Regions from separate parts of the Mesorhizobium cantuariense genome, predicted to be linked through region 1. Evidence: predicted binding sites of a transcription regulator. Region 1 holds the regulator's gene; the other holds the start of a gene.

The links. Region 1 encodes HrcA, which represses chaperone genes, less so after heat shock. Its sites were predicted from a motif close to GTTAGCACTCNCNNNNNGNGAGTGCTAAC; they were not measured.
Region 2: a site for HrcA is predicted at 3,203-3,231, ahead of ACFOJ9_RS22890 (co-chaperone GroES). Genes of this name have one in related genera too.

Annotation. Positions count from the first base shown of each region.
Region 1 is NZ_JBHRVD010000001.1:6,876,702-6,892,578, forward strand. Features, by position in the region: gene ACFOJ9_RS33650 (TRAP transporter permease) at 1-875, opposite strand, end outside; gene ACFOJ9_RS33655 (transposase) at 1,007-2,089, shown strand; gene ACFOJ9_RS33660 (TAXI family TRAP transporter solute-binding subunit) at 2,441-3,400, opposite strand; gene ACFOJ9_RS33665 (YciI family protein) at 3,662-4,030, shown strand; gene ACFOJ9_RS33670 (RNA polymerase sigma factor) at 4,038-5,282, shown strand; gene ACFOJ9_RS33675 (glutathione S-transferase family protein) at 5,304-5,930, opposite strand; gene cysK (cysteine synthase A) at 6,060-7,040, opposite strand; gene ACFOJ9_RS33685 (LysE family translocator) at 7,209-7,826, opposite strand; gene ACFOJ9_RS33690 (PQQ-dependent sugar dehydrogenase) at 8,103-9,455, opposite strand; gene ACFOJ9_RS33695 (hypothetical protein) at 9,555-9,752, opposite strand; gene hrcA (heat-inducible transcriptional repressor HrcA) at 9,777-10,859, opposite strand; gene rph (ribonuclease PH) at 11,056-11,772, shown strand; gene ACFOJ9_RS33710 (VOC family protein) at 11,957-12,367, shown strand; gene rdgB (RdgB/HAM1 family non-canonical purine NTP pyrophosphatase) at 12,367-13,014, shown strand; gene hemW (radical SAM family heme chaperone HemW) at 13,011-14,174, shown strand; gene ACFOJ9_RS33725 (hypothetical protein) at 14,297-14,587, shown strand; gene ACFOJ9_RS33730 (low molecular weight protein tyrosine phosphatase family protein) at 14,653-14,976, shown strand; gene ACFOJ9_RS33735 (EamA family transporter) at 15,002-15,439, shown strand; gene ACFOJ9_RS33740 (hypothetical protein) at 15,513-15,692, opposite strand; gene rsmI (16S rRNA (cytidine(1402)-2'-O)-methyltransferase) at 15,840-15,877, shown strand, end outside.
Region 2 is NZ_JBHRVD010000001.1:4,702,005-4,717,881, forward strand. Features, by position in the region: gene ACFOJ9_RS22875 (GYD domain-containing protein) at 178-492, opposite strand; gene ACFOJ9_RS22880 (hypothetical protein) at 755-913, opposite strand; gene groL (chaperonin GroEL) at 1,063-2,694, opposite strand; gene ACFOJ9_RS22890 (co-chaperone GroES) at 2,795-3,148, opposite strand; gene ACFOJ9_RS22895 (hypothetical protein) at 3,398-3,646, shown strand; gene ACFOJ9_RS22900 (DUF1488 family protein) at 3,643-3,909, shown strand; gene ACFOJ9_RS22905 (DUF6500 family protein) at 3,910-4,134, opposite strand; gene ACFOJ9_RS22910 (hypothetical protein) at 4,211-4,402, opposite strand; gene ACFOJ9_RS22915 (hypothetical protein) at 4,408-4,614, opposite strand; tRNA gene ACFOJ9_RS22920 (tRNA-Cys) at 4,831-4,906, opposite strand; gene ACFOJ9_RS22925 (LacI family DNA-binding transcriptional regulator) at 5,368-6,411, shown strand; gene ACFOJ9_RS22930 (ABC transporter substrate-binding protein) at 6,475-7,722, shown strand; gene ACFOJ9_RS22935 (carbohydrate ABC transporter permease) at 7,898-8,818, shown strand; gene ACFOJ9_RS22940 (carbohydrate ABC transporter permease) at 8,818-9,675, shown strand; gene ACFOJ9_RS22945 (glycoside hydrolase family 127 protein) at 9,698-11,671, shown strand; gene ACFOJ9_RS22950 (gamma-glutamylcyclotransferase) at 11,658-12,389, opposite strand; gene ACFOJ9_RS22955 (DUF2270 domain-containing protein) at 12,549-13,241, shown strand; gene ACFOJ9_RS22960 (hypothetical protein) at 13,469-13,612, opposite strand; gene ACFOJ9_RS22965 (ABC transporter ATP-binding protein) at 13,880-14,572, opposite strand; gene ACFOJ9_RS22970 (branched-chain amino acid ABC transporter ATP-binding protein/permease) at 14,569-15,877, opposite strand, start outside.

The DNA.
Region 1 (15,877 bases):
CCCATCGAGGAGGTCGCCTCGACGGCGCCGGCAAAAGCCGAGCGGAAACCGAAGCGCTTCATCAGCGGAATGGTGAACTGCCCGCTGGCCACCACATTGGCGACGCCCGAGCCGGAAATGGTGCCCATCAGCGCCGACGACAGCACGCAGACCTGCGCCGGGCCGCCGCGCCAGGAGCCGACCAGGCCGAGGGCGAAATCGTTGAACAGCGCGATCATGCCGGCGCGTTCGAGAAAGGCGGCGAAGACGACGAAGATGAAGATGTAGGCAGCCGAAACATAGATCGGCGTGCCGTAGATACCCTCGGTGCCGTAGGCGAAGGTGTCGACGAGTTGGGCGAAATCATAACCGCGATGAATGAACGGCGGCGGCAGATGGTTGCCGACGAAGCAGTAGGCGAGGAAGATGAAGGCGATGACCGCCAGCGGCAGGCCCATCAGCCGCCTCGCAGCCTCGAAAACCAGCAGCACCAGCACCGCGCCGACGATCAGGTCCGGCGTGGTCAGGAAGCCGGAGCGCCGGATGAGGTCGGCATAGAACACCCAATTGTACAGACCCGTGCCGAAGCCGAGCACACCGAGCGTCCAGAATATGGCTTTGGCCGGCATGCTTTTGGTGCGCAGATTGGCGATCAGGCCAAAGCCAAGCAGCAGCAGGAAGCCGACATGCATGGCCCGCACCACCTGGCTCGGAATGCTGCCATAGGCTGCGACATAGATCTGGAACACGGAAAAGGCGACGGCGATGAGAAAGGCGGCCTTGCCGGAAAGGCCGTCGCCGAAGCCGGGCGGGAGGCCTTCGACCTGCTCTTCGACAGCAGGGAGATGGAAGGTGGTGGATTTGCTGTCGGTTGTTGCAGACGTTGCTTCGCTCATCCGACGGTCTCCAAAAGGAGCGAATTGTAGTGCGAGGCGCCCCCCTCTGCCCTGCCGGGCATCTCCCCCTCAAGGGCATATGCGCTAAGATAGGTGTTGCAGTGGGGAATCGGTTGTGATTCTACGCTGCGATGACTCACGAATCGCTTGTAGATGACGGCTGGGCCGAGACGATTGAGCTCCTCGGCGGTGAAGAGTTGATTGCAGGGAGTGCCCGCGAGACGAAGGCGTTTCTGCGGCCGCGGGGCGTCAGGTCGGCTACTGATCTGTTGCGCCTGACACTGGCTTACTGCCTTGGCAAGGTGGGCATGCGGGGCGTCGTGGCCTGGGCGGCGGCAAGCGGGATCGCCGACATCTCGGACGTGGCGTTGCTCGGCCGGCTGCGCAATGCAGGGCCGTGGCTGCAGCAGTTGATCGGGCACCTTTTGAAGCGCGAGGAGGAAGGCTTGCCTAAGGGCCGGCTGATCCGCATCCTCGATGCGACATCGGTTGCCAAGGCGGGTGTGCATGAGAAGAAGAACAATGGCCTTTGGCGTATGCACTGCGCCTTCGATCTTGAGCGCGAGCAGTTCGATTTCCTCGAGATCACCGACCAGAGCGAGGCCGAGCTGATCGACCGCGTGCCGGTGGTGCCGGGCGAGATCCGCATCGGCGACCGCGCCTATCTGCAGGCCGAGCGGATCGCAAAGGTCATGGCGCAAGACGGCGACGTTGTCGTGCGCGCGCCGTGGAAGAATGTGCGATGGCTCGACGCCAACGGCAAGGCGTTCGATCTCATCGGCCACCTGAAGAGCTGCCGGGAGGAGGTCATCGAAACGCCTGTCTGGCTGGGCCTCAAGAAGGGCGAGCCCCTGAAGATGCGCCTGATCGCCTTGCGCAAATCCGAGGCTGCGACACAAGAAGCGCGGCGCAAAATCAACAAGGAAGCCAAGGCCAAGGGCAAGCAGGTTCAACCGGAGACGCTGATTGCCGCCGGCTTTGTCATCCTTGTGACCTCGCTTGACCAGGAGGAGTTTCCCTCCGGCACAGTTCTCAAGCTCTATCGCATGCGCTGGCGCATCGAGCTCGCCTTCAAGCGTCTGAAGAGCCTGATCGGACTGCGCGCGCCTCCAGCCAAAGACCCAAGGATCGCAAAGCCTTGGATTCTTGCCCACTTCCTCATCGCGCTTGTGACCGAACCCCTTTCGCAGGAGTTGGGTGTCTCTCCCCCTTGAGCGACGGGCGCCCGCTGCTGTGGCGCGCCACCCGCCAGATCGTCGCCTCTCTGATCGCAGCGATCTTTGCTCAACCTCCCTTGGCAGCCCTGCGCCAAAATCTCCATGCCTTGCGACATCGATGGCGTGAGCCACCACGAAAGCGCAAATTTCAGTCCATGCCGAAGCTATCTTAGCGCATATGCCCTCAAGGGGGGAGATCGGCAGCATCGATGTCGGCGTTCGTCCTGCAACGTCAGCGATTGGCGAAGGGTGTGGTGACGGCCAATCTCCCCCCTTGAGGGGGAGATGCCCGGCAGGGCAGAGGGGGGTGCTTAGCGAAGACATGTCGGATTGCCGGGCTATGCCCACTTACTTCAGCAGCCCCTTCTCCTTGTAATACCGTTCCGCGCCGGGGTGCAGCGGCACCGGCATGCCGTCGAGTGCCTTGGCCGGGTCGATCGCCTTGGCGGCGGCATGTGCCGCGGCAAGCTGGTCGAGATGGTCGAATATCAGCTTGGTCATCTGGTAGGCGGTCTCGTCGGAGACATCGGCGCGGGTGATGAGGAAATTGCCGACCGCGGCGGTTGCGACGTCCTCGCTCTGGCCCTCATAGGTGCCCTTGGGAATGACCACCGAAAGATAGGGCGAGCCGATCTTGGCGACGTCCTGTGCCGGCACCGCCACGACATTGATCGGCACGGAGGTGGCAAGGTCGCGGATCGAGGCGACGCCGAGCCCGGCCGATTGCAGCGTGGCGTCGAGCTGGCGGTTCTTGATCAGCTCGACCGATTCGGCGAAGGGCAGATATTCGACCCGACCGAGATTCTCGTATTTCAGCCCGGCGGCGGCGAAGATGGCGCGGGCGTTGAGTTCGGTGCCGGACGCCGGCGCGCCGACCGACAGGCTCTTGCCCTTGAGGTCGGCCAGCGTCTTGATGCCGGACTCCTGGCTGGCGACGATCTGGATGTAGTTGGGATAGATGGCGGCGATGCCGCGCAGTTTGTCGAGCTTGCCGGGGAAACCAGCCTCAGTGTTGCCTTCGGCGGCCATCTTGACGGAATCGCCGAGTGCAAAGGCGATCTCGCCCTTGCCTTGCTGCAGCAGATTGAGGTTTTCAACCGAAGCCTTGGTCGCCTGCACCTGGGTGCGCGCGCCCTCGATGCCCTTGCCGTAGATCTCCGACAGCGCGACGCCGAGCGGATAGTAGACGCCGGACGTACCGCCGGTCAGCACATTGATGAATTCCTGCGCCTTGGCTGAGACAGCGCCCAGGCCAAGCGAAAGCGCCACCGCGCCGGCCGCAACAAATTTCGTTCTGAAATGCAACATCTGATTTCCTCCCTGAAATATCGACGACCGCACCGCCTCCCTGGAAGCGAACCGGGGCGAGTTTAGACAGCGGGCCGCAAATGCCAACCCGCAATTGCGCTCGTTAGACGAACGGTTGAGGGATCAGGACACAGATGGCGGCTTGCGCAAAAAGCCATCGGAGCCGAAAGTTTTTTTGAACTGCCTGTCGAAATCGGCTGCTGCCGCGCGACATACGTCCGGCTCGCAACGAAGCGGCCTTCGAAACAACGGGAGAAGACCATGCGATACATGATTTTGATCTACGCCGACGAAGCCGCGATGGCGAATGCACCGGCCGAGGCGACCTACCAGATGAGTGCCGCCTATGGCGCCTATACCGAAGCCCTGAAGAAGTCCGGCGCGTGGCTGGCCGGCGACCGGCTGCGCCCGAGTCAGGTGACCACCTCGGTTCGGGTGGCCGGTGGCAAGACCAACGTCCTCGACGGCCCCTATGCCGACACCAAGGAGCAGCTTGCAGGCTTCTACATGATCGAGGCCGAGGATGCCGACGCCGCGATCGCCTGGGCGGCGCGCTGCCCGGCGGCCAGCACCGGCACTGTCGAGCTGCGGCCGATCTGGGAACTGACCGAGTACCTGTCTGAGAGATGACGATGTGATGGACAGTCGCCCGGAGATCGCCCGGGCGGCCGCCGAGGCGGCCGCCCGGCAAAGCTACGGCAAGCTTGTCGCCTGGCTCGCGGCGCGCACGCGCGACGTGGCCGGCGCCGAGGACGCGCTGGCCGACGCCTTTGCCGCGGCGCTCGAACGCTGGCCGCGAACCGGCGTACCGGAAAAGCCGGAAGCCTGGCTGCTGGCGGTGGCAGGGCGGCGTCGCGTCGATGCGGTGCGGCGGCGGCTGACCAGCGAGGCTGGCCGCGAGCATCTCAAGCTGATTGCCGAGGAGGCGGAGGCACGCATGACCGACGAAGACCTGCCCGACGAACGGCTGCGGCTGATGTTCGCCTGCGCCCATCCGGCGATCGAATCGAGCGTGCGTTCGCCGCTCATCCTGCAGACCGTGCTCGGGTTTGACGCGGCAACGATCGCCTCTGCCTTCCTGGTCTCGCCGGCAACGATGGGCCAGCGCCTGGTGCGCGCCAAGACCCGCATCCGTGAAACCGGCATTCCGTTCCGCGTGCCGGAGCGGGCCGAGCTCGGCGAACGGCTGGATGCGGTGCTGGAAGCGATCTACGCCGCCTTCGCCGAAGGCTGGTCCGATCCGGCGGGCACCGAAACGCGGCGCCGCAATCTGGCAACCGAAGGCATATGGCTCGGCCGCCTGGTGGCTTCGCTGTTGCCGGAGGAGCCCGAGGCGCTTGGCCTCTTGTCGCTGATGCTGTTTGCCGAGGCGCGCCGCGCCGCACGGCGCAGTGCCGAAGGCGACTTCGTGCCGCTGGCGGAACAGGATTGCCTTTTATGGGACCGCGCCCTCATCGATGAGGCCGAGGCGCTGCTTTCCCACGCCGCCGCCAGGGGCGTCATCGGCCGCTACCAGCTTGAGGCAGCCGTGCAGTCCGCACATGCGGCACGCCGGCTGACCGGCCGCACCGACTGGGTGGCGATCCGCGAACTCTACGACGCGCTGCTTTCGATCGCAGGATCACCGGTGGTGGCGATCAACCGCGCGGTGGCGATCGCCGAGGCCGAGGGCGCCGTGGCGGGATTGGCGGCCCTTTACGTGCTGGGCGACGACAAGCGGCTTGATGACTATCAGCCCTATTGGGCAGCACGCGCCGGTCTCCTGGCCAGGCTCGGTCAGGTGCCACAGGCAACCGAGGCCTATGACCGGGCGATCGGTCTCGAACGCGACCCGGCGGTGCGCCGCTTCCTGCAGGGAAAACGGGCAGTCCTCAGAAATTGAACCTCGCCACCGGCCGTCCGTTCAGCTTGGCCACATCTCATGCGATGTGTTGAGCGTCTTCATCAGGGGGTTCTCGCGCAGTTTCGACCACAGACGCTCGATATCAGGCCAGGCCGCGCGCGCCTTGTCGACGTCGGGATGCCAGGCCACCAGCATGACCAGATAGATGTCGGCCAGCGACATCAGGTCGCCGACCAGCCAGTCACGGCCTTCGAGAGCGGCATCAAGAACGGCAAAGCCGCGATCCATCTCGGCCACGGCTGCCTGTTTGACGGCTTTGGTGCCATCGGCATCGGCCGTGTATCGATACGCGTAGTAGAAACGCAGCACCGCCGGATAGAGCACCGACGACATGAAAGTCATCCAGCGCAGGAAGTCGGCGCGGGCAGGCGCGTCGACAGCTGGCGCCAGGCCGGCATTGGGGTGACGCTCTGCAAGCAGGATGCAGATCGCCGCCGATTCGGTCATCGAGCTTCCGTCCGGCAAGGTCAGCACCGGAACCTGGTTCAACGGACTGATGTCGAGGAAGGCCGGATCGGGCCGGTCCGTCTTCGGCACATCGATCTGCTCGAACGGCGCATTTGCCAGCGCCAGCGCCGCCTCGACGACGAAGCCGCCGCTGCCCGGACGGGTGTAGAGCTTGTACATGAAATCCTCCCCAGCCCGCGCAAAGCAGGCCGGGGCGATATGAACCGGAAGCGATGTCGCGCTCAAGCCGCTGATGACGGCCACGGACGGTTTTTCAACGGGCCAGCTTAGCCACGAAGAAGCATCGGACTACGATCCCAACCCCTCGAACAGGATCGTTGACAGATAGCGCTCGGCGAAGGACGGGATGATCACCACAAGGTTCTTGCCCTTGTTCTCCGGCCGCGAGCCGACGACGATGGCTGCCTGCAGGGCGGCGCCCGACGAGATGCCGACCGGCACGCCTTCGAGGCGGGCGACGAGGCGGGCATTGGCGACGGAATCCTCGTTCGAAACCTTGACGATCTCGTCATAGATCGTCGTGTCGAGGATTTTGGGCGCAAAGCCGGCGCCGATGCCCTGGATCTTGTGTGGACCGGGCTGGCCACCCGACAGCACCGGCGAGGATTCAGGCTCGACAGCGACGACATGCACCGAAGGCTTGCGCTTCTTCAGCACCTGGCCGACGCCGGTGATGGTGCCGCCGGTGCCGATACCGGCGACCAAGATATCGACCTCGCCATGCGTATCGTTCCAGATTTCCTCGGCCGTCGTCGTGCGATGGATTTCCGGGTTGGCCGGATTCTCGAACTGCTGCGGGATGATCGCATTGGGGATCGTCGCCGCCAGTTCGTCGGCCTTGGCGATGGCGCCCTTCATGCCTTTCGGGCCCTCGGTCAGCACCAGTTCGGCGCCGAGCAGCGCCAGCATTTTCCGGCGCTCGGTCGACATCGTTTCCGGCATCGTCAGGATCAGCTTGTAGCCCTTGGCGGCGGCGGCGAAGGCAAGCGCGATGCCGGTGTTGCCGGACGTCGGTTCGATCAGCGTGGTCTTGCCGGGAGAAATCTTGCCGGATGCCTCCAGCGCCTCGATCATCGCCACGCCGATACGGTCCTTGACCGAAGCGATTGGATTGAAGAATTCGAGCTTGGCGATGAGATTGGCGACGATGCCTTTTTCCTTGGCGAATTTGTCGAGCCGCACCAGCGGCGTGTCGCCGATCGTATCGGTGATGGAATCGTAGACGCGGCCGCGACCGGGCACGCGGGCTGGTGTGACGGGCTTGTTCATTGGTTTCGCTCCCAGAATTTCAGGCAAATGGCAAGATAGGACCTTCGGCCGCGCAAGATAGACTGTCGGCAGAAAATATCCGAGTGGGACCTGTGTCTAAAACGTCCCCGTCCCGGAAAAGCATTTCCCGCAAAGGCCTGTTTGCGAAATGCTTTGGCCGAAAGCCCGCTATTGGCGGGCGGCAATCGCCGCAGCAGCACCGACCATGAAGCCGGCGGCCGTGCGGTTCAGCGCCTTGAGCGCGCGCGGCGACTTCAGGAACCAGCGCGCCTTGGCCGCCAGCGCCAGATACGGCACCAGCACCACCAACAGCACGACGACCGTCAGCGCGACGAGGATACCGTAATCGGCCAGCGTGATGGTCTTCAGGTCGACGATGGTCGGCGTGATCGCGAGGTAGAAGATCATCGTCTTCGGATTACCGAGCGTGACGGTCAGGCCGGCGACGAAGCTCGACAGCAGCCCGCTTTTGCCTTTCCTCGCCTCGACGGTCTCGGACGTGATGCCGCTGTTCCAGAAACGCCAGCCGAGGAAGGCGAGGTAGGCGACGCCGAGCCATTTGATGGCGAGGAAGACCATGCCGAAACTCTGTGCGACGAAGGCGAGGCCAAGCACCACGGCGGTCAGATAGGTGATGTCGCCAACCATCAGGCCAAAGGACATCGCCAGCGACGAGCGGAAGCCGGAGCCGAGCGCACGCGCGACCAGCGCGGTGATGCCGGGGCCAGGAATGGCGGCGGCGATGCCGAGAGCGGCACTGTAGGCGAGGAATCCGGTGAGGGTCATGTCATTCGTCTCAAATCAGAATGCCTTGTCGCATGGAACGGGCGAGAATTGAATTCCGTAGGGGTCGGAATCCATTGCACCAGATATCGCTGTAACACGGGAAGAAGGCCCCCTCATCCGGCCGCTTCGCGGCCACCTTCTCCCCGATGGGGAGAAGAGGGAAGCGCCGGCGACCTCCTCTCCCCTCGGGGAGAGGTCGGATTGCCCCGGATTGCTGTTTGCAATTCGGTTTTGGCAATCCGGGTGAGGGGGCCTGCTCCGTCTCAGTAAGATTGCTCAGGAGCGACCGTCGCCATGGGTGACACGCCAGATGGTGCCGTTGCCGTCCTCGGTCACGATCAGTGCGCCGTCGCTCGCCACCGCCACGCCGACCGGCCGGCCCCAGACCTCGCCGTTGGAGACGACGAAGCCGGTGATGAAATCCTCATATTCGCCGGTCGGCTTGCCATCCCTGAACAGCAATCTCACCACCTTGTAGCCGGTCCTGTTGCCGCGGTTCCATGAACCATGCAGCGCGACGAAGGCGTCCCCCTTGTATTCGGCCGGAAAATTCTTCCCATCGTGGAAAGCGATGTTGAGCGGCGCCGAATGCGCCTGCATCAACACATCGGGAATGGTCACCTCGCCGGCAAGATCGGGGCGTTCGCCCTTGTGGCGCGGATCCTCATTGTTGCCGATATAGTACCAGGGCCAGCCATAGAAGGCGCCGTCCTTGACCACGGTCGCGTATTCGGGCGGCACATTGTCGCCAAGCGCATCGCGCTCGTTGACGACGCACCACAGTGCGCCGGTCGCCGGCTGCACGGTCATGCCCGAACAGTTGCGCAAGCCGGTGGCGACGATACGGCCGTTCTTGCCGTCCGGGTCGAAGGCCAGCACATCGGCGCGGCCGTCCTCGGACCCCCAGGCAGCACCCAACGGTTGCGACTTCGCCCAGGCGTCGAGGCCGCCCTCCGGTTCCTTGCCCATGCTCTGCGCGACGTTCGATCCCGAGCCGACCGACAGATAAAGCGTCTTGCCGTCCGGCGAGAAGGCGATGTCGCGGGTCCAGTGATGACTGGCAGGGATGTTGTCGACGATGGTTTCCGGATCGCCTGATGCCTTCAGGTCGCCATTGCGGTAGGCAAAGCGCACGACGCTGTCGCTGTTGGCGACATAGACCCATTGCGGATCGTTGCCCGGCGGATAGAAGGCGATGCCATAGGGTTGGTTGAGATTGCCGGCAAATATACCGTCCTCAGCTGCCGTCGCGCTGCCCTCGGCCAGACGGTAGATGCGGACCTGGTTGGCCTCGCTGTCGGCGACGAACAGGTCGCCATTCGGCGCCACGCGCACGACGCGCGGATTGTCGATGCCCGACGCGATCAATTCGGCCGAAAAGCCCGGCGGCAATTGCGGCTTGGCGTCTTGTGGCCGTTCCGCCAGGCCAGCTCTGTTCGAGGTGGATTTGGTGACGTTGGGCTTCGGCAGATCGTTCGGCCTGATCAGGCGGCGCACCCCCGGCCGGTCGGCGCGCCAGTCGCCGAAAGCGGCCGCACCTTTCAGCACGGGCTCCTCCGCCTGCTGGGCGAATGCCGTTGTGGTGACAAACAGGGTGGCGGAAATAGCCAGACCGGCGAAACGGATCATCCTGTCCTCCGATATTTGGTATTGAGGACAGGAACGGCAGGTTTCGTCGATCGTTCCGCGTTACACGATGAGTTGAAGTGCCGTATCCAGCGTCAAGCCTCAGGTTCCGGCGGCGTAGAAATCGTCGTCGAGGCGTTTTTCCAGTGCGACGAGATCGGCCGGCAGCGGCAGGCCCATGGCGCGCATTTCCCGCAGTTTTTCGCGCAACTGCTCCTGGATTTCGTGCTGGTCCTCCGGCTGGTTGACCATTTCCTCGAGCAGCAGGCTGATCCGGGCCTTGAATTCTTCGAGCGCCATCGTCGTCTCCTCGGTTAGATCAGCTTAACGGAGCATGCGCGATATCAGCTGCGCGGTGTAATCCACCATCGGCACGATGCGCGCGTAATTCAGCCGGGTCGGGCCGATGACGCCGAGCGCGCCGACGACGCGGGCGTCCTTGTCGCGATAGGGGGCGACCACCAGCGACGAGCCCGACAGCGAAAACAACTTGTTTTCCGAGCCGATGAAGATGCGCACGCCCGACCCCTGTTCGGCGAGGTCGAGCAACTGGATCAGACCGTCCTGCGTCTCCATGTCCTCGAACAGATGGCGCAGCAACTCGATGTCGGCCTGCGCGGTGACATTTTCGAGCAGATTGGCGCGGCCGCGCACGATGAGCCGCGCCGGCAGGCCGCTGTCGGCGCCGGCCCACACCGCCAGCCCTTTCTCGACCAGGTCTTGCGACAGCGTGTCGAGTGCGGCCCTGGTTTCTTCCTTGATGCGGGCAATCTCGATCCGCGCCTCGGCCAGCGTGCGGCCACGGATATGGGCGTTGAGGAAATTCGAGGCCTCGTGCAGTTGCGAGACGGTGATGCCGGCGGGCAGCTCGACGACGCGATTTTCGACGTCGCCGTTCTGCGACACCAGCACCGCCAGCGCCTTGGTCGGTTCGAGCTGGATGAATTCGATGTGCTTCAGCGCCACCTCGTTCTTGGCGGCCAGCACCAGACCGGCGCCGCGCGACATGCCCGACAGCATCTGGCTGGCCTCGGTCAGCATCTGCTCCAGCGTCGCACCCGAGCCGGACGCCCGCACCTGTGCCTCGATGGCGCGGCGCTCCTCGTCGGAGAGGTCGCCAAGCTCCATGAAGGCGTCGACGAAGAAACGTAGGCCGGCCTGCGTCGGCAACCGGCCGGCCGAGATGTGCGGCGCGTAGATCAGACCGAGATGCTCGAGGTCACTCATCACGTTGCGGATGGTGGCCGGCGACAGCGAGGACGGCAGGATGCGCGACAGGCTGCGGGATCCCACGGGTTCACCGTCCCTGAGATAGGAATCGACGATACGCCGGAAGATGTCGCGCGAGCGCATGTCGAGCGACTGAAGCGCCGGCGACTGCGAACTCGGATCGACTGCCTTGGTCATACGGCCAAAAACCTCCGGCCCAAGATATAGACTTCGCTACGGCCTGCGCAACCCGGTGTCTGTGCCAGATCACCCGGTGTCTTTGTGAGATCACCCGGTGTCTGTGTCAGATCATCTGGCCATTTTCCTTTGCGCCACGCGTCCCATGCGGTTACAAGCCGGCCAAGATTCCGAAAATGACGAGAAAGCAGCCTGAATGCGCCCTTCCAAACGCCAATTCGACGAAATGCGTGCCATCTCCTTCGAGCGCGGCGTCTCCAAGCATGCCGAAGGCTCATGCCTGGTGAAGTTCGGCGACACGCATGTCCTGTGCACGGCCAGCCTCGAAGAGAAGGTGCCGGGCTGGATGCGCAATTCGGGCAAAGGCTGGGTGACGGCGGAATACGGCATGCTGCCGCGTTCGACCGGCGAGCGCATGCGCCGTGAGGCTTCGGCCGGCAAGCAGGGCGGCCGCACGCTGGAAATCCAGCGGTTGATCGGTCGCTCCTTGCGCGCCGTGGTCGATTTGCAGGCGCTGGGCGAGCAGCAGATCACGGTCGACTGCGACGTCATCCAGGCCGATGGCGGCACCCGCACCGCCTCGATCACCGGCGGCTGGGTGGCGCTGTATGACTGCCTGCGCTGGATGGAAGCACGCCAGATGGCCAGCGTCGCCAAGGTGCTGAAGGACCATGTCGCGGCGATCTCCTGCGGCATCCATGACGGCCAGCCGGTCATTGACCTCGACTATATCGAGGATTCCGCGGCCGGCACCGACGCCAATTTCGTCATGACCGGCAAGGGCGGCATCGTCGAGATTCAGGGCACCGCCGAGGGCGAGCCTTTCTCGGAAGAGCAGTTCGCGGAATTGATGGGTCTGGCCAAGAAAGGCATCCAGAGGCTGGTGAGTTTGCAACAGATGGCGGTGGCCTGAGGTTTCGAATGCCGAGCGTGAATGCCCCCCTCTGGCCTGCCGGCCATCTCCCCCTCAAGGGGGGAGATCAGCTAGCCGATGGGGCTTCGCCAACCATCGGCGGCGCGGGATGCGTGAACGCGTCGAAGCTGCCAATCTCCCCACCTGAGGGGGAGATGGCCGGCAGGTCAGAGGGGGGCGCCTCGTGACTCCCTCTGCCATCCTTGAATCAGCCCTCTACGTCACCGACCTAACCGCCGCCGAAACCTTCTACACCGGCATCCTCGGCCTCCCCCTCCTCGGCAAGGTCGAAGGCCGCCACCTCTTCTTCCGCTGCGGGCCGGGCGTGCTGCTCGTCTTCAACGCCGACGCGACGAAAGTGCCGCCGGCGCCCGACGCCAGGCTGCCGGTGCCGCCGCATGGCGCGGTCGGCGAGGGCCATCTGTGCTTTGCGGCGACAGCCGACGAAATCATGCGCTGGAAAGCGCATCTTGAGGCGAAAAACATCGCCATCGAAAGCGAATTCGAGTGGCCGCAGGGCGGCCGTTCGATCTATATACGCGACCCCTCGGGCAATTCGATCGAATTTGCCGAGCCAAGAATCTGGGGCCTTTGATGCATTCTCTTGATGGCAAGAAGATCGTCGTCGCCAGCCACAATGAAGGCAAGCTGCGCGAATTCGCCGACCTGATGGGGCCGTTCGGCTTCGAAGCCAAATCGGCCAAGGAGTATGATCTGCCGGAGCCGGATGAAACCGGCACCACCTTCGAGGAGAACGCCTACATCAAGGCGCTGGCCGCCGCCAAGGCGACCGGCCTGCCGGCGCTGTCGGACGATTCCGGCCTGTGCGTCGACGCGCTCGACGGCGCGCCCGGCGTCTACACCGCCAACTGGGCCGAAACCCCGGATGGATCGCGCGATTTCGGCATGGCCATGCAGCGCACCGAAGTGGCGTTGCAGGAAGTCGGCGCGGCCTTGCCGCAACAGCGCAAGGGGCGCTTCGTCGCCGTCATCTGCCTGGCGTTTCCTGACGGCGAGGCGGAATATTATCGGGGCGAGGCCGAAGGCACGCTGGTCTGGCCGCCGCGCGGCGAGCTCGGCTTCGGCTACGATCCGGTGTTTTTGCCCGATGGCTTCGAAAAAACCTTTGGCGAGATGAGCGCTGAGGAAAAGCACGGCTGGAAGCCCGGCCAGCTGACGGCGCTGTCGCACCGCGCCCGCGCCTTCCAGAAATTCGCCAAAGCGAGATTGGGCTCGGCATGAGCATGCTGCTCGATCGGACGCCTGGCTTCGGCGTCTATGTCCATTGGCCGTTCTGCGCGGCCAAATGCCCCTATTGCGACTTCAACAGCCATGTCCGCCACCAGCCGGTCGATCAGGACCGCTTCGCCAGCGCCTTCGAGGCCGAGCTGGCGACGATGCGCGAGCGCACCGGGCCGCGCGAGGTGACCAGCATTTTTCTCGGCGGCGGCACGCCGTCGCTGATGAAACCGGAAACGGTGGCCAGGGTTCTGGACGCGGTGGCGAAGAACTGGACCGTTCCTGACGGCATCGAGGTGACGCTGGAGGCCAATCCATCCTCGGTCGAGGCCGAACGCTTTCGCGGCTACCGGACGGCCGGCGTCAACCGCGTCTCGCTCGGCGTGCAGGCGCTGAACGACAAGGATTTGCGCTTCCTCGGCCGGCTGCACAATGTCGATGAGGCGCTGCACGCGATCGGGCTCGCGCGGGAAATATTCCCAAGGCTCTCCTTCGACCTGATCTATGCCCGGCCCGGCCAGACGCCGGAGGCTTGGGCATCGGAGCTGGAACAGGCGATCGGCCATGCCGCCGACCATCTGTCGCTCTACCAGCTGACCATCGAGGAAGGCACGCCTTTCCACGCGCTGCATGCGGCGAAGAAATTCATCATTCCCGACAACGACCACGCCGCCGACCTCTATGCGCTGACGCAGGAGATCACATCGGCGCATGGTCTGCCGGCCTATGAGATTTCCAACCACGCCAGGCCGGGCGCCGAGAGCCGGCACAACCTGACCTACTGGCGCTATGGCGAATATGTCGGCGTCGGCCCCGGCGCGCATGGCCGTTTCGTCGAGAATGGCCGCCGCACGGTCACGATCGCCGAGCGGATGCCGGAAACCTGGGCCAATCTGGTCGAGGCCAAGGGCCACGGCGTCACCGGCGGCGAGATCCTGACGCGCTCGGAGGAGGCCGACGAGTTCCTGCTGATGGGCCTGCGGCTGGCCGAGGGCATCGATCTCTCCCGCTACGAGGCGTTCTCCGGACGCGGCCTGTCGAGCGCGCTGCTGTCGATGCTGCAGGGCGAGGGGCTGGTGGCGTCGATCGGCAATGCGCGCCTGCGCGCCACGGCCGCCGGCATGATCGTGCTCGACGCCGTGGTCGCCGATCTGGCGCGGTAGGGTGGACAATTTGTCGACTGGAGCAAGGATGCTATTGTTCGGCTTGCTTGGCCGAAGGCGCGTCGCGCCGCATCTAATATGGGTCCTCGATGAAATTCCTATTCCACGAGACGCTGCGGACATTGAACACGGATGATGTGTTCGAGTTTGGACTAGGTGAGATCTCCAGACCGTCGGAACAGGAAGATTTCTACGAGGCAGAGGGGATTTTCATCAAAAATGGAAAAGTCCTGGCCAGGAGAAAGATAAGCAATCTTAGCGAATTTAGCGTTCTAACCAGCTTTATAACCTACATAGGGATCAGGCTTAGAGCGATCGTCAAAGACGATTCGATAGAATTCGAGCTATATGGACTTACTATGGACCAGTACATTCCTCTAACAAAAACTATACGCGAAATATGGGAGGAGTAATTGCCTTCGACAGAGCACGATTTGGTTTTCGACTGGGGCAATAGTCAAACCAAAGATCAAAGCTGTTGAAGAACATCCTCTTCGTCTGCAGCCAGAACCGCTTGCGCAGCCCGACCGCCGAGCAGGTGTTCTCCAAACGCGGGGATATCGAGGTCGCGTCGGCGGGAACCAACCATGATGCCGATACGCCGTTGACGCATGAGCTGGTGGCGTGGGCCGACATCATCTTCGTCATGGAAAAGGTGCACCGCACCAAGCTGCAGAAAAAATTCAAGACGAGCTTGAAAAAGGCCCGCGTCATTTGTCTCGATATACCTGATAACTATGAATTCATGGACCTGGAGCTGATTGGCCTTCTGAAGGCCCGCGTTTCACGGTATCTCAGCTGAGACGCTATCCGCGAAGGCCACCAGCATGAACCTGACCGTCACCTCCTGGCAATTCTGGGCATTGCTGTCGGCTGCCTTCGCGGCCTTGACGGCGATCTTCGCCAAGGTCGGCATCGAGAACATCAATTCCGATTTCGCCACCTTCATCCGCACGATCATCATCCTGGTGGTGCTTGGTGCGATCCTGCTTGCCAGCGGCCAGTTCCAGTCGCCGGCGACGATCTCGGGAAAGACCTGGCTGTTCCTCGGCCTGTCCGGTCTGGCCACAGGCGCCTCATGGCTCTGCTACTTTCGCGCCCTGAAGATCGGCAATGCGGCGCAGGTGGCGCCGATCGACAAGCTAAGCGTCGTGCTTGTGGCGGTGTTTGGCGCGGCCTTTCTCGGCGAGCGGTTGTCCGGAGCGAACTGGCTTGGCGTCGCCCTTATCGCGGGGGGCGCGGTGCTGGTCGCCTACCGGGGGTAGCGGCACGCCGTTGCGGGCGCTTTTTGTTTCAAGACGGGTGATGAAGATATCGAAGCGATTGGGCATCGTCCGGTCAGTGCTCCGTCGTGCTGTCGGGTTTGTTGTCGCAAAGCCTGACGTTCGTAGGCAAGGCGGCCTGCTTGGTCGGGCTGTGCTCGGTCTTGGCAGGCAGGCGCTTGTCCCTGGGTGCGGCAACGCGTTTGCGGTCGGCATAATAGGGCTCGAAAGCGTCCTGTATCTTCAGGCTATCCATCCTGTCCTCCTCGGGAATCAGGGGGTAAATCTGCCGTAGCTGGTTTCGTTCCCTACTGTGGCAAAGGAATGGCGGGGGAGACGCAACGTCAGCTTTTGCAAGCCGACGTCAGCCGTGCCAAACAGGTTCTGAATGGAGAAGGCATCAGTGACCGGCGAGACGGGCAAGCGCAGCTATGTGGTCGG
Region 2 (15,877 bases), 2.2 Mb from region 1:
GTCTCCGTACTCAGAATCGCGGTTGCGTTTCCGCAAGCTCTCTGCACCAAACGACCACCGGACGATACTAGCGTGAATTCCAGTCGCCGCGAAAGTCGGGAGAAGATGCGCCATCCGACGCAAGGCAGCACGGCACGTCCATCGAACCGTGCTGCCTTGATCAAGAAGGCAAGTCCACTAGCCCGCGGGTTTGTACGCGCCGGCAGCCTTGTTGGCGGCCGCAAGCACAGCCTTCATGTCGAGTTCTTCTAGGACAACCATTTCGGTCAGCGAGCCGCTCGCTCGCACCGCAAGGGACATGCCAATCCCCGCTGACTGGTCCGGCACCTCGCCATTGACGACGACGTCATAGATGCCGCGCGTGAACATCACGCTGGTCACCTTGCCGCCAACGCTTTCGAAAAGCGCCTTGACCGCAGCTTGCCTGTCCGAGCCTTGCATCAGTCCTTTGGCGGCATGAGGCGCATAGTTTGCCAAAATAGTCACTTTCATGGGTATTTCCTCCAAATGTCATTGTCTCGTGGCTGCTCCATAATTCGAGCGGCACGGAGCGATTTATTTTTCGGAACAATTGCAGGCGCCCTTGGACGCGTTGGCGACCAAGGGCCACTGCCGGATGAATATGCGCTTAAGCTAATATAATGACAATACCGGACATGCCGATAGCAGCCACCGGGATTGCGCAGGTGATCTGGCTGGATCACGGCTCGGCCAATGGCATCGAGCTCGGGCCAGTAGCGGCGTCTCCGCCGCCTCACATCGGGCGTTTGGGTTCGCTCTTTGATGGCGTCGCCGTGTTGGAATCGGATTTCTTGTGCTTGTCGGCGGCAATCCTACGGATGCGGTCGAAGCGGCTTTCCTCGGTTTTTTCGGTCGTGACGACCGTCTCTGGCTTCCGCACGAACGTGATCATGGATCCGTCTCCTGGGCTAGAGGCCTGCGCCGGGAGAAAATCCCCCGGCGGTAGTTATCCAGGCTCCAATGAAGTGCCGGCGTGGCTGATTCAGGTCAGGTCTGAAAGGTGGCTTCTATGAAACCACCTTCGCAGGCCGGCCGAATCTCTTAGTAGCCGCCCATGCCGCCGCCATTACCGCCCGCAGGTGCCGCATCCTTGGCCGGGATATCGGTGATCATCGCTTCGGCGGTGATCAGAAGCGCTGCGATCGAGCCGGCATCCTGCAGTGCGGTACGCACCACTTTCGCCGGATCGACGATGCCCGCCTTGATCATGTCGACATAGGTCTCGTTTTGGGCGTCGAAGCCCTGATTGTGGTCCTTGCTGTCGGTGAGCTTGCCGACGACGATCGAGCCTTCGACGCCGGAATTCTCGGCGATCTGGCGGATCGGCGCTTCGAGCGCCCTAAGCACGATCGTAATGCCGGCCGTGACATCGGCATTGGCGCCGGTCAGGCCGCCAAGCACCGAGCGGGCGCGCAGCAGAGCGACGCCGCCGCCGGGCACGATGCCTTCTTCAACCGCGGCGCGCGTTGCGTTCAGCGCGTCGTCGATACGGTCCTTCTTTTCCTTGACTTCCGACTCGGTGACGCCGCCGACGCGGATGACGGCAACGCCGCCGGAGAGCTTGGCCAGCCGCTCCTGCAGCTTTTCCTTGTCGTAGTCGGAGGTCGTCTCCTCGATCTGGCCCTTGATCTGGGCGACGCGCGCCTGGATCGTCGCCTTGGTGCCGGCGCCGTCGATGATGGTGGTGGTGTCCTTCTCGATCAGCACGCGCTTGGCACGGCCGAGCATCTCGATGGTGACGTTTTCAAGCTTGATGCCGAGGTCCTCGGAAATCATCTGGCCTGATGTCAGCACGGCGATGTCTTCCAGCATCGCCTTGCGGCGATCGCCGAAGCCCGGCGCCTTGACGGCCGCGACCTTGAGGCCGCCGCGCAGCTTGTTGACGACCAGCGTGGCAAGAGCCTCGCCCTCGACGTCCTCGGAGATGATCAGCAGCGGCCTGCCGCTCTGCACCACCGCTTCGAGGATCGGCAGCATCGCCTGCAGATTGCCGAGCTTCTTCTCGTGGATGAGGATGTAGGGCTCTTCCAGTTCGACGCGCATCTTGTCGGCATTGGTGACGAAATAGGGTGAGAGATAGCCGCGGTCGAACTGCATGCCTTCGACGACGTCGAGCTCGGTCTCGGCGGTCTTGGCCTCCTCGACGGTGATGACGCCGTCATTGCCGACCTTGTCCATCGCCTTGGCGATCATCTCGCCAACGCTGGCGTCGCCATTGGCGGCGATGGTGCCGACCTGTGCGATCTCGGCCGACGACTTGACCTTCTTGGCGCGCGCCTGGATCTCCTTGACCACGGCAGAAACCGCCTGGTCGATGCCGCGCTTGAGGTCCATCGGGTTCATGCCGGCGGCAACCAGCTTGGCGCCTTCGCGCAGGATCGAGGCGGCCAGCACCGTGGCGGTGGTGGTGCCGTCACCGGCGAGATCATTGGTCTTCGAGGCCACTTCGCGCACCATCTGCGCGCCCATGTTCTCGAACTTGTCGGCAAGCTCGATTTCCTTGGCGACGGTGACGCCGTCCTTGGTGATGCGCGGCGCGCCATAGGCCTTGTCGATGATGACGTTGCGGCCCTTGGGGCCGAGCGTGACCTTCACCGCATTGGTGAGGATCTCGACGCCGCGCAGCATGCGGTCGCGCGCATCGGTGGAGAATTTGATTTCCTTGGCAGACATGATTTTTTATCCAGTTCGGTTGAGGAAGGCAGAGCCCTGCCCTCCATGATCAAAGCCCGGAGTGTCCCTTGCGCATCCCGAAGGACACGCAGCGCTCCAATCAGGCGGCTTTCTTGGCAGGCACTGTCTTCTCGGCGCCCTTCTTGTCGATAACGCCCGTCTCGCTCTTGTCGATAACGCCCATGATGTCGGCTTCCTTCATGATCAGAAGGTCCTCGCCGTCGATCTTGACCTCGGTCCCCGACCATTTGCCGAACAGGATGAAGTCGCCAGCCTTGACGTCAAGTGGAACAAGCGCGCCGTTTTCGTCGCGTGCACCCGGGCCGACGGCGATGACTTCGCCTTCCTGCGGCTTTTCCTTGGCATTGTCGGGAATGATGATGCCGCCCTTGGATTTGATATCGCCTTCAGCGCGACGAATGACGACGCGGTCGTGGAGGGGCCGAAATTTCATGGGAACTTCTTTCTGGGGCCGGCACAGGCGGCCACGCCCCTCCTCTATAAACGCGTTGGCACTCGATAGATAGGAGTGCCAAAAATTATTCACGGCCGAAATTAAATATTCAAAAGTATTATTTCGGCTTGCCGTTTCGTGATATCGGCAAGGGGTCAAATATTTCAAAAGATTGAATTTTGCCGATCGAGTGCCTATTTATCGGACAAGTTCACTTTCACGATTTCAGGCACAAGGGAGATTTCTTCGATGGCCGAAGGCAATCAGACGATCATGGAAAAAGCTGAAGCCCGCTTTGTCGACAAGCAGAAGAAGACGGCGGAGCGCAACAAGGCAACCGCCGAATACATGTCCGAGGCAAGGGCCAGGGAGATCAAGACGGCAAGGCTGAGGGAGTTGCGGCTGGCCAAGGAAGAGGCCGACCGCGTCGCCGAGGCCCTTAATCCGACGCCGAAAAAGAAGCGGGTGACCAAGAAAGCCACGGAGGCAAAGACATGAGTCTCACCTTCCCCAACCGCAGCCGCAGCTATGACGAAGCCGGCCAGCGTATCCGTTTCGTCGGACATGACGGCATGTTCCAGATATCCTTCTCCGTCGCCGCCGACGCCATGGCCAAGATGCGGCCGGGAGCCGCGGCCAATGAAGCCGGCTACCTCCAGACATTCGACACCGAGAGCAGCACCATTCGTGAGGTGGCGTCGAAGGCCTACGACCGCACCCGCAAGAGCATGTATGTGCTGACGGCGGCTGATTTCGGCTGATCAGCCGAAATCCATTTTCTCGACCATCGTGCGTATCTTTTCAGCTTTTTCAAAATGGTCGAGGCGGTGGGTTCTGATCCACCATTCGGCGGCTTCCATCAAGAGTTCGGGGTCGTCGTTCCTGTTGGCGAAGAACGCATAGAACGACACGCCGACGCCGGTCCCTTTTTCGGAGATCTTGCGGTCGCAGACCTCCAGTATCTTCTGCTTCAGGCTGGCTCTCACGGGAATCCTTTGATTCTTGGTGCGCAGGCCCTTTCCCCGCGACAAGGTGCTGGTCTCAGGCCATTGCTGCGGCAGTTCAGGCCTTGCGCTCGGCCCGTTCGCGGCGTTTGACGTCGCGGACATTCATCTGCACGACCATGTCCTCGGCCTCACGCGGGCCCATCCCGACCATCACCTTTTGCCGGACCACGGCAGGCTGGCCGGTGAAGACATCGATGATACTCCAACTCTGGGGAAGCTCCATGCGCAGTGTGTAGCGGTTGGCCATGCCGGTCAGCCCTGCATCATGAAAAACACGGCGCCCAGGATCAGCACCGTCCAGGCGATGACCGACAGCTTCAGCGCCATGCCGCCATGCGCGGTCGCAAGCTCCCGCAGGCGCGACACGACGCCTGCCGACCGGGCCGGCGCCGCCACGAAGGCGACAGGCGCCTTGAGGCCAAGTTTTCCAAAGACGGGCAGCAGCGACGGTTCACGCACGAAAATGACCTCGAATGTCGGGAAGAGCGGAGCAAGGACGCTCGTCTCCCTTCCATAGCACTCTTTTCGCGAGCGCCCTGCATGCCAAATGCAAAATTGGGACCGCCCAACGGCCGATCCACGCTGCCTTCCTTCGGAACGCACGAAGCTGCGCGCTGGGAATTGACTGACCTGCAGCATGTTGAGACCGCGGCTCAACGCGAAGTAGATGATTTTTGGAGGCCTCGCCTCGGGATCGAACCGAGGCTTCAGAGATTTGCAGTCTCCAGCGTAGCCGCTCCGCCACGAGGCCATCGCTGTCGAAGTAGCGGGCAAATACTTGCGGAAAGGTTAAGCCAGAGGGATTGTTCAGGGTTTTCGGCATCGATTTTCAGAGCGCGCGCCAGCATGTGTAGCGGCCAGATTTGCCCGGCCGCCGCCGGCGCCTATCCTGCGACGCTGGAGATTGACGAGACCGGCGATGAGAGCGCCCCTCTCCCGTCACGAACGGCGAGAGGATGCCGGCAGGCAGGTGAGGACGGCGCCAGCACTCGGAAAGAAAGAGATGGGACGAATTCCAAGCCCGAAGCGATTGGCCTGACCCAACCCACTTTCCCCCCAACCCACTTTCCCGCTTGAACCGCCACCCGATCTGGCCTAGCCTTGACTTGAGAAAAGGTTTTTCCAAACACTTCCGATCGGGCTTGGCCGCGTGCCGGGTCTGTTTTCGACCTGTAAGAGAAAACCTTTTCCCAGCTAAGGATTCTCGGCGCGATGCCATCGGATGATCTGCCTGTTCCGGTCTTTTCCAAGCCAGTCACCCTGCGTGACGTGGCCGCGCAGGCCGGCGTCAGCGTCGCCACCGCCTCCAAGGCGCTCAACGATCAGGGGCGGATGACCGCGGAGACGCGGGAGCGCATTCGCGAGACGGCGCGGCGTCTCGGCTTTCGGCCCAACAGCCTGGCGCAAAGCCTGCTCAGGCGGCGCAGTTTCACCGTCGGCCTGCTCACCAACGATACTTATGGCCGCTTCTCGCTGCCGCTGATGTCGGGCATTTCGGACGCGCTGGTCGACAATGGCGTCTCGGTGTTCCTGTGCAATGTCGAGGAAGACCCGCGCCTTGGCCAGATGCATGTCGACGCAATGCTCGACAAGCGCGTCGACGGCATCATCGCCACCGGCAAGCGCATCGACCGCCATTTGCCCGTCGACCTCTCCAATCTGCGCGTCCCGGTGATCTATGCCTTCACGCAGCCCGATCCCGACGCCATCGCCTTCGTTTCGGACGACGCCGACGGCGCCCGGCTGGCGGTCGAGCATCTGTGCCGGCTGGGCTGGAAGCGCATCGCCCATGTCACCGGGCCGGCGAGCTTTGCCGTGGTGCACGCCAGGGCGCAGGCTTACCGCGACGTGCTGATCGAAAACGGCCTGCCGGTCACCGAACCGCTGCTCGGCTCCTGGTCGGAAGCCTGGGGGCACGAGGCGGTGGCGCGGCTGTTCGATGGCAAAACCGAGAGGCCGGACGCCGTCTTTTGCGGCAACGACCAGATCGCGCGCGGCGTCATCGATGCCTTGCGCGAGCGTGGCCTTGGCGTTCCCGGCGATGTCGGCGTCATCGGTTTCGACAATTGGGAGATCGTGGCCGAGGCGACGCGTCCGCCGCTGACCTCCATCGACATGAACCTGGTCGCCCTCGGGCGCGAGGCCGGGCTGACCCTGCTTTCGCTGGTCGGCGGCAAGCCCGCCGCGCCGGGCATTCGAAAACTGCCGTGCCGGCTGGTGGTGCGACAGTCATGCGGCCATCCGCTGGATGGCTGAAAACCAAGCGCCGCGCAATCGGCGCCAAGCCGCGTACCGCGGCCAACCCTGGAGGAGGAGAACATGAGGAACCTTATTGCCAAACTGGCCCTGGCCGCTGCCGTTCTGGGTGGCGGCGTCGGTGCCGCGGCCGCCGAGACGGCCAACATCTGGGTGCGCGCCGACGGCTCGAATTTCATGCCGAGGATCGTCGACGCCTACAACAAGGCGCACACCAACCAGGTCAAGCTCGACATCATCCCCAATGCCGAGATCATCCCGAAATACGGCGCGGCCGCGGCCGGCGGCACGGCGCCCGACGCGCTGTCGCTCGACCTGATCTACACGCCCTCCTTCGCCGCCGCCGGCCAGTTGGAGGACATCACCGACTGGGCCAAGTCCCTGCCCTATTTCTCGAGCCTGTCGCCTGCGCATGTGAAGACCGGCACCTACAAGGACCACATCTACGGGCTGCCGTTCTCCGCCGACGCCTCGGTGCTGATCTGGAACAAGAAACTGTTCAAGCAGGCCGGCCTCGACCCTGAAAAAGGCCCGACCAACTGGGCCGAGATCGCGGCCGACGCCGAGAAGGTCAACGCGCTCGGCGGCAACATCAAGGGCTTCTACTTCTCCGGCAATTGCGGCGGCTGCAACATCTTCACCTTCACGCCGCTGATCTGGGCGTCGGGTGGCGACATCCTCTCGGAGGACGGCTCGAAAGCGACGCTGGACAGCCCGCAGCTGCGCGGCGCCATCGATCTCTACCGCTCGATGGTCAAGAAGGATCTGGTGCCGGCAGGCGCGCAGACCGACACCGGCGCCAACTTCTTTGCCGCCTTCGCCGCCGGCAATATCGGCATCTCGCCGTCCGGCGCCTTCGCCATCGGCGCGCTCAACACCCAGTATCCCGATATCGACTACGGCGTCACCTTCCTGCCGGGCAAGGATAGCGGCTGGTCGTCCTTTGCCGGCGGCGACAATTTCGTCGTCACCAAGGGCACCACGAAACTGCCCGTGGTGAAGGAGTTCCTCGATTTCGCCTATTCGCTCGAGGGCCAGACCATCCTGGCCAAATACGGCAGCCTGCCGGTGCGCGGCGACATCGCCAAGGAGGCGCTGAAGGATCTCGATCCACGCTATCAGATCGCCGCCGAGGCCATGGCCAAGGGCAAGACACCCTATTCGGTGGTGTTCAACGACCTGATCAACTCCGCCAACGGGCCGTGGACGCAGATGATCAACGAGGTCTTCTTCGGCGACGATGTCGACGGCGCGATCGCCAATGCGCAGGAGACGATGCAGTCGATCATCGACCAGGCGCCGCAGAAATAAGCGCCAACCCCACCTCCCCCTCGGGGGGAAGTCGGACCGCAGGTCCGGGTGGGGTCGCCTCGGCAGTGCTCGACGTTCCTTTTTCGTCGGCGCGCTTCAGAGAGGACCCCACCCCCGGCCTTCGGCCGGACCCTCCCCTCAAGGGGGAGGGGGACGCAGCGCCAAGGGAACAGCCATGACCTCCATCGCAGCAACCACCGTCCCGCCCCGCGCCCGCAAACTCGCCGGACGCCGGCAGTGGATCGGCCTGCTCTATGTCGCGCCGGCCGTTGCGCTGGTCGTCGTCTTCTTCCTCGTCCCGCTCGGCATGACGGCGTGGATGTCGCTGCACAACTGGCCGCTGATGGGCGAGCACAGCTATATCGGCCTCGGCAACTATGTCGCCATCCTGCGCGACACCAGGTTCTGGAACGCGCTGCGCTTCACCGCTTACTACACCGTGATCGTCACCATCGCGATCTTCGTGGTGGCGTTTCCGCTGGCGCTGTTCGTCGAACGGCCGCGGCCGCTGACCAATCTCTACCGCACCATGTTCTTCATGCCGGCGGTTGTCGGCTTCGCTTCGGCCAGCCTGCTCTGGTCGTGGCTGCTGAATGTCGATTCCGGCCTGTTCAGCCCGGCAGCCTACGATCTCGGCCTGATCGACAAAAAATTCAACCTGCTGGCCACCTTCCAGCCGGCCTTCTGGTCGATCATCGCCATGGTCGTCTGGAAAGTCGCCGGCTTCACCATGATCATCCTGATGGCAGGCCTGCAATCGATCCCGCAGGATCTGCAGGAGGCCGCCGTCATCGATGGTGCCGGGCCGTTCGCCAGGTTCAGGGCGATCACTTTGCCGCTGATGCGCCGTACGCTCGCGCTGGCGCTGATCCTGTCGGTCGCCGGCTCGATCCTCGCCTTCGACCAGTTCTACATCATCCTGCGCGGCGGCCCGCGCAACCAGACGCTGACGGCAGTCTACTGGATCTTCAACCAGTCCTTCGTGTCGTTCAAGCTCGGCTATGGTGCCGCGCTCTCCATGGTGCTGCTCGTCGTCCTGGTGGCGCTCAGCCTCGTCCAGCTGTGGCTGCTGCGCAAGCCGGAAGGGCTCGACTGATGGCGCAGGCCGCCTCCCGCAACCGCCGGCTGTTAGCCCGCATCGGCGAGCATTCGACTGGCATCATCGCCTCGGTGCTGTTTGCGGCGCCGATCGTGTGGGCGGTGCTGTCGGCGTTCAAGCCGGCGCAGGAAGCACGCCTGCCGCCGCTGCCGCCCTGGCCGACATCAGGCTTCTCACTGGAGAACTATGCCACGCTCAACAGCTTCGGCGACGGTCTCTGGGTCTCGGCACAGAACAGCATCTACGTCTCGGTGATGACGGTGGTGCTGTCGGTCATCGTCAGCGTGCTGGCCGGCTACGGCTTTTCGCGGTTCCGGTTTCCGTTCAAGGACCTGTTCTTCATCCTCATCCTGTCGACGATCATGATCCCGTTTCAGTCGATCCTGACGCCGATCTTCCTGGTGCTGACCAAGCTCGGCCTGCACAACACGCTGACCGGCCTGGTCGGCGTCTATGTGACGCTGCAACTGCCGTTCTCGATCTTCATGATGCGCAACGCCTTCGACGCGGTGCCGCGCGAGATCGAGGAAGCTGCCCGCATGGACGGCGCCAGCAATATCACCATGCTTTTGAAGGTGATGCTGCCGCTGGTCTGGCCGGGCGTCGTCACCATCGCCCTGTTTGCCTTCCTCGGCGCCTGGAACGAATTCCTCGCCGCCCTCGTGCTGATGACCGACCAGTCCAAGTTCACGCTGCCGGTGATGATGACCGCACTTCAGTCCGGTCGCTTCGGCGCCATCGACTGGGGCGCGGTGCAGGCGGGCGTCACCGTGATGATGGTGCCTTGCCTCATCCTGTTCCTGGCGCTGCAGCGCTTCTACATCCGCGGCCTGATGGCCGGGGCCGTCAAATAGACAGACCGAATGGAGTAAGTTCATGACCGCATCGCCATCCGCAAAACCGGCCAAGCCAAAGCTCGCCTTTCGACCCCTGCCAGTGCCGCAGGTCGACGTGCACGGCTTCTGGGGCGACCGCGTCGATGCCGTCGCCGCGCGCACCGCCGACATCCTCTACGAGCGTTGTGTCGAGGCGCGCATGCTGGAGCAGATCGATCCGGACCGGCCCGCGCCCGGTGTCGTCATCCCGTTCCACTCGCCCTCGCCCGATGAAGCAGCTTCCGTCGGCTTCACCGGCTCGACGGTGACCACGCAGATGTTCTGGGATTCCGACTGGGGCAAGACCATTGAAACCGCGGCCTATTCGCTCTACCGGCGCAAGAACCCCGCACTGGAAAAGAGGATCGATGCCGTCATCGACATGTATGAAAAGCTGCAGCAGGAGGACGGCTATCTCTCAAGCTGGTACCAGCGCATCCAGCCCGGCCTGCGCTGGACCAATCTGCGCGACTGCCACGAACTCTATTGCGCCGGCCATCTGATCGAGGGCGCCGTCGCCTATTACCAGGCGACGGGAAAACGCAAGCTGCTCGACGTGATGTGCAGGTATGTCGACCACATCGCCTCGGTGCTCGGGCCGGAGCCCGGCAAGAAGAAGGGCTATTGCGGCCATGAGGAGATCGAGCTGGCGCTGGTCAAGCTTTCGCGCGTCACCGGCGAGCGCAAATACATGGAGCTGGCCAGGTACTTTATCGACCAGCGCGGCCTCGAACCGCATTTCTTCGACGAAGAAGCGCGCGCCCGTGGCGCCGACCCGAAGGCCTATCACTTCAAAACCTACGAATACAACCAGTCGCACAAGCCGGTGCGCGAGCAGGACAAGGTCGTCGGCCACGCCGTCCGCGCCATGTACCTTTATTCGGGGATGGCCGACATCGCGACGGAGTATGGCGACGACAGCCTGCGCGTGGCGCTCGACCGCCTGTGGGACGACCTCACAAGCAAAAGCCTCTACATCACCGGAGGGCTAGGACCATCGGCGCACAATGAAGGGTTTACCAGCGACTACGACCTGCCCAACGAGACCGCTTATGCCGAAACCTGCGCCTCGGTCGGGCTGGTGTTCTGGGCCAGCCGCATGCTCGGCATGGGGCCGAACGCCCGCTATGCCGATTTGATGGAGCGGGCGCTGTACAACGGTTCGATCTCGGGCCTGTCGCTCGACGGCTCGCTGTTCTTCTACGAGAACCCCCTGGAAAGCCGCGGCAAGCACAACAGGTGGAAATGGCACCGCTGCCCGTGCTGCCCGCCCAATATCGGCCGCATGGTCGCCTCGATCGGCAGCTATTTCTACGGCGTCGCCGAAGATGCTTTTGCCGTGCATCTGTATGGCGACTCCACGGCCCGCTTCGATATTGGCGGTGTCGCGGTCAGCCTGACACAGGCAAGCAACTATCCCTGGGACGGCGCGGTGGAAATCGCGGTCGAGCCGCAGGCGCCGGTGGCGTTCACGCTGCACCTGCGCATTCCCGCCTGGAGCGCCGGCGCCGCGCTCGAGGTTAATGGCGAGACGGTCAAGTTGGCGGACGTCACCAGCGATGGCTACGCCGCGATCCGCCGCACATGGAAAAAGGGCGACCAGGTGCGGCTCGATCTCGACATGCCGATCGAGCGGCTCTACGCCAACCCGCAGGTGCGCCAGGATGCCGGCCGCGTCGCGCTGTCGCGCGGTCCGCTGATCTACTGCGTCGAGGCGACCGACAATGACAGCCAGTTGCATCGTGTGTCCCTGCCGAGGACGGCCGGCGTCGAAGCGCAACATCGGCCGGAGCTTCTCGGCGGTGTGGTGACACTGTCGGCGCTCGCGCAAGCCGATGCCGCCGACGGCTGGCAAAACGGGCTCTACAGGCCCGAGCCGCCGGCCACCTCGCAAACGCGCCTGACCGCCATTCCCTATTTCGCCTGGGACAACCGCGAACCCGGCGAAATGCTGGTGTGGCTCAGGGACGGTTGAACGACAGGCGTCCGATCTCCTCGGCCACCAGTTCCTGCAACTGCCACAGATTGCGGTCGCGGATGCCGCAGGCTTCGAGGTGGCGGATGGTCTCGAAGAGGTATTCGGCGCCAGAGCCCCAATGGCCGACGGCCGTGGCCAGCGTCGCCGCGATCGCCTGCTTGTCGAGCTTGCCGGCATAGCGCGGATTGGCCGGATCGACGACGAAGCCGAGCGCGCGGCGTGGGCCGCCTTCGGTCCTCACCTGCAGCCAGCGGGGCACATTGACGGCGGGCAGGATGGTCATCTCGCGGCGCAGCAGTGCCTCGAGGTTGGCCGCCACCGGTTCGGCGATTTCGAACACCATGCCCTGACACTGGCCGCCGCGATCGAGCGCCATCATCAGGCCGGGCCGCTCGACGGTGCCGCGAAAACGCTGCACCGTGAAGCAGAACGACCGGTGCCAGCCCGTCGCCACCGCCCGCTCGCCGCCCCTCACCTCGCCGACCGGCTTCCACAGCAGCGAGCCATAGGCGAACAGTTTCAGCGGCCCGGACGGAGCGCCGGCCAGCACCCCGTCACGGATGCGCGCATAGTCCGCATCGGTCATGTAAACCATGCCCGGCGTCGGCCCGGCATCCTCGACCGTGCGCATGGTGCGCGCCACGAGTTCCTCGGTCAGCGCCATCGGCGCCTTGCGTGGAGTCTTCAACGATGCGGCGGAAATGGCCTTGCTCATCCTCACGCTCCCAGCCTCACCGCCATGTTGCCGAAGGCTGGAGGATTCTCAAGGGGGGCCGTGCAGCCGACGTAAGTCCACAGGCCGATGCCGGACGTGCGCGACGCGACAGGGAACAATGTTGCCGGCAAACTGTTCTAGTCTTTGCCGGAGGATGCCATGAACGATGCGTCGGCAAAGCCCGCGGGTCCCGTCCTTTCATCGGCGGAGCGCGTGAACACGCTGTCGCATTTTCACCGTGCCGAGATCGCGCGGATGGCGGGATGGCGCGATCGGCTCGACAGGACGACCAACTGGGCAATCACCGTGGTGGCGGCGCTGCTTTCTGTGTCGCTGTCGACGGCCAGTGCGCATCACGGCGTGCTGTTGTTCGCCATGCTGCTGATTCTGCTGCTGCTGTGGATCGAAGCGCGCCGCTATCGGTTCTTTGATTTCTATCGGGCGCGCGTGCGCCAGTTCGAGCGCCACTATTTCGCGCAGATCTTCTCCCCGCAACCCGACTTTGCCTCGGATTGGCTGCTCATCGTCGGCGAAGGCCTGCGCGCGCCAAAGTTCCTGCTGTCACAGCGTGTCGCGCTGGCGCGCCGCCTACGGCGAAATTACCTCTATCTCTTCCTGATCCTGCTGCTGGCCTGGGTGCTCAAGATATCGACCCCCAGCCTTCAGGCCGTAGGCGTCAAGACCGGCTTTGTCGGCTCGCTTCGCGAGGCCGTCGACAGCGCCGCCCTCGGCCCCATTCCCGGCCTGGCGATCGTGGCAATTGTTGCGGCATTCTATGTCGGGCTGTTCGCCTTCGCCGTGTTCGCGGCAGGCGACGACGGCGAACTTTCCTTCGGCGACGTGCATGTCTGACAGCAACGTCTGGCGACGGGCGGCTGCAACGCAAATGGCGGCCCGTGCGTTGTGATGGTCAGTCCGCCGCGGCGTTTGAGGGAACCCATGACCTGTCGATCGGCAACGACGTCACGCGCCACCCTGCCCGGTCGTGCTGCTGGCCAGCGAACGAATTCGCCCCACGGAGGCCAGGCTGGAGGTGGCTACCGAGACTAGCGCTTGATTGCCCTTACCGTTTTCGGAGTCTAGATGCCAAAAAACTGCTTGCCGATCATGTAGCCCAGCGCCGCCACCACCAGCGGAAACAGCGCCGGCGCGGCCTTGCCGAACAAGGAGACTTTGGCATCCTTTGGCGGCATGTAACGTGCGTTGCCGAGATTCTTGGTCATGGCGTACCCCGCGCTCGATCGATTCATTAGCAAATACTGATTAACAGCATGGCCGCATTAACGACCCGATAGGAAATCAACTCGGATCAGATGCAAATGCTAATGATCGGAACGTGGGACCGGCAAAGAACGTGCTGCCCTGTTCAGCGGCATTCAACGAGATCCAGCATTGACTGGCAGGCGCGGTTGTTCCCCGCCAAGTGGGAAAAACAGCGCCTGAACAACAAGATGGCTCGGGACCTCGATTCAACGAATGAACGCCAGCCCCTATCCGCCGAGATAGAGCCGATGCAGTTCGTCCGGCGACTTGAGCAGCTTCATGCAGTCGCCGTCATGGACGACGCGGCCGCGCCGCATGACATAGGCGCGGTTGCCGATCGACAGCGCCAATGCGGCGAACTGCTCGACCAGCAGCACCGCAAGCCCATTGTCGGCGAGCTTGCGCACCGCGCTCATCAGCCGCGTGACGATGACCGGCGCCAGGCCCGCCGACATCTCGTCGATCAACAGCACCTTGGGCCGCGTCAGCAGCGCGCGGGCGATGACCAGCATCTGCTGCTCGCCGCCCGACAGCAGGCTCGCCCTCACCGTGCGGCGCTGCACCAGTTCGGGAAACAGTGCATAGGCCTCAGCGATATCGGCGGCCGGACGCAGGCTGACCCTGAGGTTCTCCTCGGTGGTGAGCTGGCGAAACACGGTGCGCCCCTGTTCGACATGGGCCAGCCCTTCGCGCGAGCGCACGCCCGGCCGCGCCTTGTGGATGTCGCGGCCATCGATGGCAATCGAGCCGCCGGCGACCGGGATGATACCCGACAGGCCTTCGAGCAGCGTCGTCTTGCCGGCACCGTTGGCGCCGAGCACGACGCTGATGGCGCCGCTTTCGACCGATATGTCGACCGAAGACACGACAGGCAATTCGCTGCGGTTGATCGAGAGGTTGGAAACGACGAGCTTGCTCATGCCGCCACGCTCTCTTCCTCGATGCCGAGATAGGCTTTCTTCACCGGCCCCTGGTCGAGCACCTTGGCCGGCGGGCCGGACGCGATGACGCGGCCGAAATCGAGCACGGTGACCTCCGAGCAGACAGCCCGCACCAGGTCCATGTCGTGCTCGACCAGCAGCACCGCCGAACCGAACAGTTTCGGGATTTCGGCGATGCGTTGCCCGAGCCGCAGCGTCTCCTCATGTGACTGACCGGCGGCCGGCTCATCGAGCAGCACCACGGCCGGGCGCGCCGCGACCACGCCGGCGACGTCGAGCAGGCGCCTGGTGCCGGCATCGACCGAGACCACCAGCGTCTCCGGATCGGGACAATCCAGCCAGCTGAGGATCGCCCTCGTCTCGCTCTCCGACAGGCCCTTGGCCGCCAGCGCCAGATAGCCGCCGACGGTGAGCTCCGGCGCGATGCGGTTGGTCTGCCAGGTGCGACGCACGCCCTCGCGGGCGCGCAGATGCGCCGGCATGCCTTCGAGCCGCTTGCCGTCCAGCCGGATGCTGCCCTCGTAGCTAGACAGGAAGCCGGCGACAGCATCGATGAAGGTCGATTTGCCGGCGCCGTTGGGACCGATCAGCCCGGCCACGGTGCCGGCGGCAACCGTCAGACTGACGCTGTCGAGCGCCACCACGCTGCCGTAGCGAACGGTGAGTTTTTCGATGCTGAGCGCCGGGCCAGCCGGGCGCACAACCGCCGCCGGCAGATCGCTTGCCGGCGCCGATGCGGCCGCCTTCACGCGCGCCGGCATCAGCCTGCGCAACTGCCGGCGAAAGGTCTCACTCATCGTCTCGCCGGTCGACAGCGCCTGCGTGGCGCCGATGGCGAACAGCACATTGCCGATGTCCTGCGGCAGGTCGAGCCGGCGCAGGATTTCCGGGAACATGACCACCAGCAGGCCGCCGATGATGGCGCCCTCGGCGAAATGCGCGCCGGTCATCACCGCGACGGCATAGAGCGACAGCGACTGCATCATGCTGAAATTCTCGGAGACCAGCGTGCCGAGATAGCCGGCGAGCAACCCGCCCGAAATGCCGGCGGTGAAGGCTGAGATGGCGAAAGCCGATAGCTTGGCGGTGGCGATGCTGACGCCATGAGCCGCCGCTGCGCGTTCCGAGTGCCGCACCGCCAGCCAGGAGGCGCCGAGCCGCGAGCGGCTGAGCACTTCGAGCGCCACCGCGATCGCAACGTAAAGCAGCAAAACGAAGACGAAATAGCCCTCGTCGCTGTCGAACAGTGCCGGCCGCGGCACCTGCAGGAAGTCGGTCTGGCCG